DNA from 3 places in the Streptomyces sp. NPDC051822 genome. Region 2 is predicted to be linked to each of the others. Evidence: riboswitches for the same ligand, from Rfam matches in the RefSeq annotation. Region 2 holds a riboswitch; each other region holds the start of a gene.
The links. Region 2 has a riboswitch for cobalamin ahead of ACIA8N_RS00330 (cobalamin biosynthesis protein). Riboswitches for the same ligand answer to the same signal wherever they lie in the genome.
Positions count from the first base shown of each region.

Region 1: it holds a riboswitch for cobalamin, as region 2 does, so the genes downstream of both, ACIA8N_RS35490 (ABC transporter substrate-binding protein) here and ACIA8N_RS00330 (cobalamin biosynthesis protein) in region 2, are expected to answer to the same signal.
Region 3: it holds a riboswitch for cobalamin, as region 2 does, so the genes downstream of both, ACIA8N_RS08175 (ribonucleoside-diphosphate reductase subunit alpha) here and ACIA8N_RS00330 (cobalamin biosynthesis protein) in region 2, are expected to answer to the same signal.

Region 1 covers NZ_JBITBZ010000019.1:48,043-50,298, reverse strand. The annotation lists gene ACIA8N_RS35500 (TetR family transcriptional regulator) at 1-437, shown strand, start outside; gene ACIA8N_RS35495 (cold-shock protein) at 711-917, shown strand; cobalamin riboswitch at 1,037-1,162, shown strand; gene ACIA8N_RS35490 (ABC transporter substrate-binding protein) at 1,250-2,256, shown strand, end outside.
Region 2 covers NZ_JBITBZ010000001.1:65,833-68,088, reverse strand. The annotation lists gene ACIA8N_RS00330 (cobalamin biosynthesis protein) at 1-932, opposite strand, end outside; cobalamin riboswitch at 966-1,098, opposite strand; gene ACIA8N_RS00325 (hypothetical protein) at 1,219-1,440, opposite strand; gene ACIA8N_RS00320 (inorganic phosphate transporter) at 1,453-2,256, opposite strand, start outside.
Region 3 covers NZ_JBITBZ010000002.1:517,939-520,194, forward strand. The annotation lists gene ACIA8N_RS08175 (ribonucleoside-diphosphate reductase subunit alpha) at 1-1,335, opposite strand, end outside; cobalamin riboswitch at 1,468-1,618, opposite strand; gene ACIA8N_RS08180 (GNAT family N-acetyltransferase) at 1,656-2,156, opposite strand.

The sequences.
Region 1 (2,256 bases), on a different contig from region 2:
CGAAGGAGGCCATCGGCAGCGCCCTGGTCCAGCGCGAGCTGGAAGGCTTCCTGATCGGCATCCAGCGAGAACTGGACGCACACCGGGGTGACTTGGAGAAGGCGGCCGCCGCCGGGGTCGGCTACACGCTCCGGCAGGCGGTGGAGAATCCGCTCATCAAGAGCGTGCTGCTCGCCGCGCGGGGCGGCGAGGACGACCTCCTCGCCTACCTGACCACCCGCCCGGAACCCGTCTTCGGTACGGCGATGGCGATGCTCGACGCGTACGCCGTCGAGGCCTGGCCCGACGTGGAGGAGGAGTCGCGCGGACTCGCGGTCGAGACGATCGTGCGGCTCACCGTCAGTCACATCGTGCAGCCGGTGGACTCGCCGGAGGAGTCGGCGCGGCGCATCGCCCGGATCACGGCGAGGATCGCGTACCCGGGCGGCGGGGGCTGAGCAGCGGGGCCGGCCCCTCTGGCTCTCTGGCTCCCTGAGGGTAGGGCGAGGCCCGATGTCGGACACGGGGGATCTCCGGCACCGGGCCTCTGTTGAATATTGTACGAGACTCTGCCCGTGCTCCGTGCACGCGGCCGTCCCGGCGGGCCGGGGCCCTTCCCGTAACGGGCGAAGAGCGGGCCGGTGGGGTAGAAGTCCCCTGAGACGCGGACGCGGCCCGACGGGCACGGTTCCCCCCTCGGCCGCGTCGCCGGTGACGACGAGGAGGCCGCCGTGGAAGGCAGAAGCAAAGGGTTCGTGCAGTCCTTCAACCGTGCCGGCGGGTACGGATTCGTCCTTCCCGTGGGCTCCGAGGAACAGGTCTACTTCAGCGCCGTGGACATCGAGGGGGAGGAGCGCTCGCTCTCCGAAGGGCAGCAGGTCTCCTTCGTCCTCGTCCTCGGCGACGGCCGCTTCGAGGCGAAGGAACTGCGCGTCTGACGCGCCACGCGGCACGGCCGCGCCACCGGCGGCGCCCCCGGGCGGGGGACACCGCCGGTGGTACTGTGCCGAAGCCAGTCGCACCTTTGTACGCACCCGAACGGGTGTGTGCACGGGTCAGGGAATCCGGTGCGAAACCGGAACTGACGCGCAGCGGTGAGGGCGACGGGCGGAGCATCGGCCACTGGGCGGCACGACGGGCCCGGGAAGGCGCTCCGTCCGGCTGACCCCGAGTCCGAAGACCTGCTGGCGGCCCCGGCGGCACGCTGCCGTACGGGGAGCACCGTTACGACAGGCTCCGCGTATGAGCCGTGGCCGCAGAGGAAGTTCCCGTGCCGCTCGCACACCCCGCCCGCTCCGCCGTGCTGTTCCTGGCCGGCGCCCTGCTCCTGACCGCGACCGGCTGCGGCGGCGGATCCGCCGCCCCGGGCGCGAAGAACCCGCCCGCGAAGCCCGCGAAGAACCAGGCCGGAGGCGTCGGGCAGGGGTACCCCGTGACCTTCGACGACAACTGCGGCCGCCGGGTCACCGTCGACCGGTCCCCGCGGCGGGCCGTCGCCCTCGACCAGGGAGCGGCCGAGATCCTGCTCTCCCTCGGCCTCGCCGACCGGATGGTGGGCACCGCCACCTGGACGGACCCGGTCCTGGCGGGCCTGGAGAAGGAGAACGCGAAGGTACCGCGCCTCGCCGACCGCTACCCCTCCTTCGAGAAGGTGCTCGACACCGAACCCGACTTCGCCGCCGCCTCCTTCGCGTACACCCTCGGCAAGGGAGGGGTCGCCGACCGCGAGCGGTTCGAGAAGCTCGGCGTCCCCACCTACCTCTCGCCCACCGACTGCGTCGGCAAGGACAACAGCGGCGACGGCGACGGCGTCCGCACCCGGCCGCTGACCATGGACACGGTGTACGGCGAGATCCGCGACCTGGCCCGGGTGTTCGACGTCCCCGAGCGCGGCGAGCGGCTCGTCGGACAGCTCAAGTCCCGCGTCACGAAGGCCACCTCGGGCGGCGACTTCACGGACGCCACGGTCCTCTACTGGTTCTCCGACGCGCAGTCGCCCTACATGGCGGGCTGTTGCGGCGCCCCCGGCATCGTCACCAACGCCCTCGGCGCGAAGAACGTCTTCGACGACACGCGCGCGGAGTGGCCCCAGGTCAACTGGGAGACCGTCGCCGACCGCGACCCCGACGTCCTCGTCATCGGCGACCTGACCCGCCGCTCGCAGTCCGCCGAGAGCGCCGCCAAGAAGATCGAGTTCCTGGAGTCCGACCCGGTCACCCGGAACATGACGGCGGTACGGAAGAAGCGGTACGTCCTGCTCAGCGGCCAGGCGATGAA
Region 2 (2,256 bases):
GCCAGAGTGAGTCCGGTGACCCGGCGGGACAGTCGTACCGCCCGGTCGATGTCGGCGACCTCGACGGGCCGCCCCTCCCCGTTGAGCACCGGCCGGTGCTCGACGCGTCCGCCGTACGAGAGGGTCCCTCCGAGCCGTACGCCGAGGGCGCCCGCGAAGGAGGCCTCGACGGGGCCCGCGTTGGGGCTCGGGTGCTTCGCCGCGTCCGCCCGCCAGGCCCGTACGGCTCCGCGCGGGTTCCCGCCCGCGACGGTCGCGAGCACGGCCGTCAGCCGGGCCCCCGGCCAGCCGGCCACGTCGTCGAGCCGGGCCGAGGCCCAGCCGAAGCGCCGGTGGCGCGGCGACCTGTGGCCGACCATCGCGTCCAGGGTGTTGACGGCCCGGAAGCCGACCAGTCCCGGCACGCCCGCGACCGCGCCCCAGAAGAGGGCGCCGACCACGGCGTCGGAGGTGTTCTCGGCGACCGATTCGACGACCGCGCGGGCCATCGCGGGTCCGTCGAGGGACTGCGGGTCACGTCCGCACAGGTGCGGCAGCCGCTCGCGGGCCACCTCCAGGTCGCCCGCGGCGAGCGCCCCGCCGATCGCGCGGGCCTCCCGCCCCAGGGTCGTACCGCCGACGACGGCCCACACGGAGGCGGCGGTGAGGGCCACGGCGGCGGCCGGCCTGTTCCGTACGGCCCGTGCGGCGAGCGCGCCCAGGGCGACGGTGGAGCCGGCGCAGACGGCGGTGTGCAGGGCGCCCCAGCCGCGGTGGTCGTGGTGGAGGCGCCGCTCGACCGCGGCGGCGGCCCGGCCGAACACGGCGACGGGGTGTCCGCGGCGGGGGTCCCCGACGAGCAGGTCGACGGCGAGACCGGCGGCCGCTCCGTACGCGAATCCGTCCGGGAAGGGGCGACTGGCTCTGGAAAGGCTGCGGCTGCGGCCGGGCATGGCGCATGTCCTCACTCAGGGTCCGCGCCCTGGATCGACGTGACCGGCGGCGAGAGTTCCTGACTCCCGGACCCTTCGGGTCCGGTCACAGTGGCGGGACCGCGCCGGATTCGCACCGGACTTCCTCTACTGCCGCCGTAATGGCCTCGGCAGTCCACCACGGGCCGAGAACAGCCGTCAACTCACCCTTGACCTGCGTCGCGTCACTGTGCGAAGCGCCACAAACACGACGGCCGGGCGGCCCGCACCCGAAGGTGCGGACCGCCCGGCCGAGGGACCGCGACCGTCAGACGACGATCAGGTAGATGCCGTACGCCACGGCCGCGAGGCACAGGGCGAAGCAGGCGTAGGCGCCCGTGCGAGCCAGGGCGGCGGAGCCTCCCTGGGCGGCGGCCTGCTCCTGCTTGGAGAGGCCGATGATGCCCAGGGTGAAGAGGCCCACCAGCGCGACGGTCGCCACGAGGCTGACTCCGAAGACGGAGCCGAGGGCTGCCCAGTCGATCTTCATGTCGTTCGTTCCTTACACCGCTGCGGCGGGGGCGGGGGGAGCGGCCGGGTCGGTGGGAGCCGGCGCGGGGATGGTGGTCTTGAGGTCCTCGTCCGCGACGGCGGCGACGGATCCGGCCGCGGGCGGCGGGGTGACGGCCGCGATGGCGGTGGTCACCACACCCGCGGGCTCGGCCTCGACGTCGTTGACGTTGGTGTGGTCGACCACCTGGCGGCGGGAGATGACCCAGATGGCGAGGCAGGAGGCGACCAGGAAGGCCGCGACGGTGTAGACGCCCCAGTCGCCCTGGCGGGCGACGTACTCGGCACCGGCTCCGACCAGGCCCGCGGCCGGAAGGGTCAGGCCCCAGGCGACGAACATCCGGGTGGCGGTCGACCAGCGGACGACACCGCCCTTGCGGCCCAGGCCCGCACCCATGACGGCGCCGGAGCAGGAGTGCGTGGTCGACAGCGAGAAGCCGAGGTTCGAGGAGGCGAGGATGACCGCCGCCGCGCTGGTCTGGGCGGCGAAGCCCTGCTGCGGCTGCAGGTCGGTCAGGCCCTTGCCCATGGTGCGGATGATGCGCCAGCCGCCCAGGTAGGTGCCGAGCGCGATCGCGAGGCCGGCGGAGACGATCACCCAGACCGGCGGGTTGGAGCCGGGCGCGAGGACGCCGCCGGCGACCAGGGCGAGGGTGATGATGCCCATGGTCTTCTGGGCGTCGTTGGTGCCGTGGGCGAGGGAGACGAGACCGGCGGAGGCGATCTGACCGGCCCGGTAGCCCTTCTCGGTCGTCTTCTTGTCGGCGTTCTTGTCCATGCGGTACGTCAGGCGGGC
Region 3 (2,256 bases), on a different contig from region 2:
GTCGTTCGTGACCTCGATGATCTCGGTGCAGAGGTTCGAGGAGTGGACGACCGTGCCGGGCTCGGCGGTCTGGTTGGCCGTCCGGTTCGAGGCGTCCTTGAAGGTCATCCAGCCGTTGCCGGTCTGGGCCAGGGTCCGCATCATCCGGCCGTAGAGGTCACGGGCCGGCATGGTCTTGCGGGCCAGGCCCTTCGCCTCGGCGGCGCGGTAGGCGGCGTCGAACTCCTCGCCCCACAGGTCGACGAGCTCGGGCACGTCGGCGGGGGAGAACAGCGACCAGTCGGCGTCCGCGTTGACCCGGCGCATGAACTCGTCCGGGATCCAGTGCGCCAGATTCAGGTTGTGCGTACGGCGCTGGTCCTCGCCCGTGTTGTCGCGGAGCTCCAGGAACTCCTCGATGTCCGCGTGCCAGGTCTCCAGGTAGACGGCGGCGGCGCCCTTGCGGCGGCCGCCCTGGTTCACGGCGGCGACGGAGGCGTCGAGGGTCTTCAGGAACGGCACGATGCCGTTGGAGTGCCCGTTGGTGCCGCGGATCAGCGAACCGCGGGCGCGGATGCGGGAGTACGAGAGGCCGATGCCGCCCGCGTGCTTCGAGAGGCGCGCCACCTGGTGGTAGCGGTCGTAGATGGAGTCCAGCTCGTCCTGCGGGGAGTCGAGCAGGTAGCAGGAGGACATCTGCGGGTGGCGGGTGCCGGAGTTGAAGAGCGTGGGGGAGGAGGGGAGGTAGTCCAGACGGCTCATGAGGCCGTACAGGGCCGCCACCTCGTCGAGCGCGCGGACGCTCTCGTCCTCGGCCAGGCCGCAGGCCACGCGCAGCATGAAGTGCTGCGGCGTCTCGATGACCTTGCGGGTGATCGGGTGGCGCAGCAGATAGCGCGAGTAGAGGGTGCGCAGACCGAAGTAGCCGAAGCGGTCGTCGCCCGCCGGGTCGATCGTCGCGTCGAGCCGGGCCGCGTGCAGGGCGACGAACTCGGCGGTGCGGTCGGCGATCAGGCCCTCGCGGTGACCTGTGGCGACGGAGGCGGAGAAGGAGACCGCGCCCTGGCCGGCCGCCTCGTCGGCGATAGTGACCGTCAGGAGCCGGGCGGCGAGCCGGGAGTACGCGGGGTCCTCGGCGATCAGGCCGGCGGCCGCCTCGGTGGCCAGCTCGCGCAGCTCCGCCTCGTCCGACGCGGCGCTGCGGCCGCGGAGCGCGGCGGCGGCGACCTTGCCGGGGTCGGTGTCGGGGAGATCGGCGGTGAGGTCGGTCAGGGTCCGCAGCAGTACGGTCCCGGGGCCGTCGCTCTCGACCGCGGAAACCTCGGCGGAAGCCGGATCGGCGGGCGCGATGGTCACGTGGGGGCTCTCCCTCGCTCGGCTCGGGGCCGCGGCGGGGGAAGGCGGGCAGGCGGGCATCCGTAACGCCGGACGCGACGCTTCCACCGGCCCACTCCGCGAGGCCCGGACGTCAGTGGCACCCGGAACGGACGGACCGGGTGCGCTGTCGGCAGGTCCTCGGACTCACGTCGTACGAAACTCGTCGTATCCGTACGAAGCACACCGTTGCGGGACAGTTCCGGATTCGCGCCGGATTCCCCTGCGTCGACAGCGAGGTCGAGCATACATGTGGGGGGCGCCGCTCTTGGCGCCCCCCACATGTTGTGTCGCCCGGCGACTCAGAACTCCAGCGCGTAAGTCCTGAGTGTGTGGTCGGGGATGGGCTCCCAGTCGCGGTGCGGGGTGCGGACGAAGCCGAGGCGCTCGTATATCCGGTGCGCCGAGACCATCTTCGCGTCCGTGGAGAGCACGAGGCGCGCGCACCCGGGGAGGGCCCGTGCGCGCTCCACGCACGCCCGTACGAGGGCTTCTCCGACGCCCCTGCCGCGGGCGTCGGGGGTGACCGCGAGCATCCGGAACTCGGCCTCGCCGGCGACCGCGATGTCCGCCCAGGGGGTGCCCCCGGTGGCGAAGGTCACCCCGCCGATGAGGTGCCCGTCGGCCTCCTCGGCGACGAGCACCTCGGCCTCGCGCGCCCGGCGTGCCGTGTCCCTGAGCACCTCCAGATAGAAGTCCTCCGCCCCGTACTTCAGCAGCCCGTCGTTCAGATAGGTCCCTGCGGTCAGCTCGCCGAGCGCCTCGTACTCCTCGGGCCGTACCGCCCTGATCGTGAAGTCCATGAGGGCAGTGTGCCTCCGACCGGCCGCCGGCTCCCAGAACGGCGAAGGCCGTCCTGCCCCCGGAGGGAGGCGGGACGGCCTTCGTCAGGTCGTGGGCGGG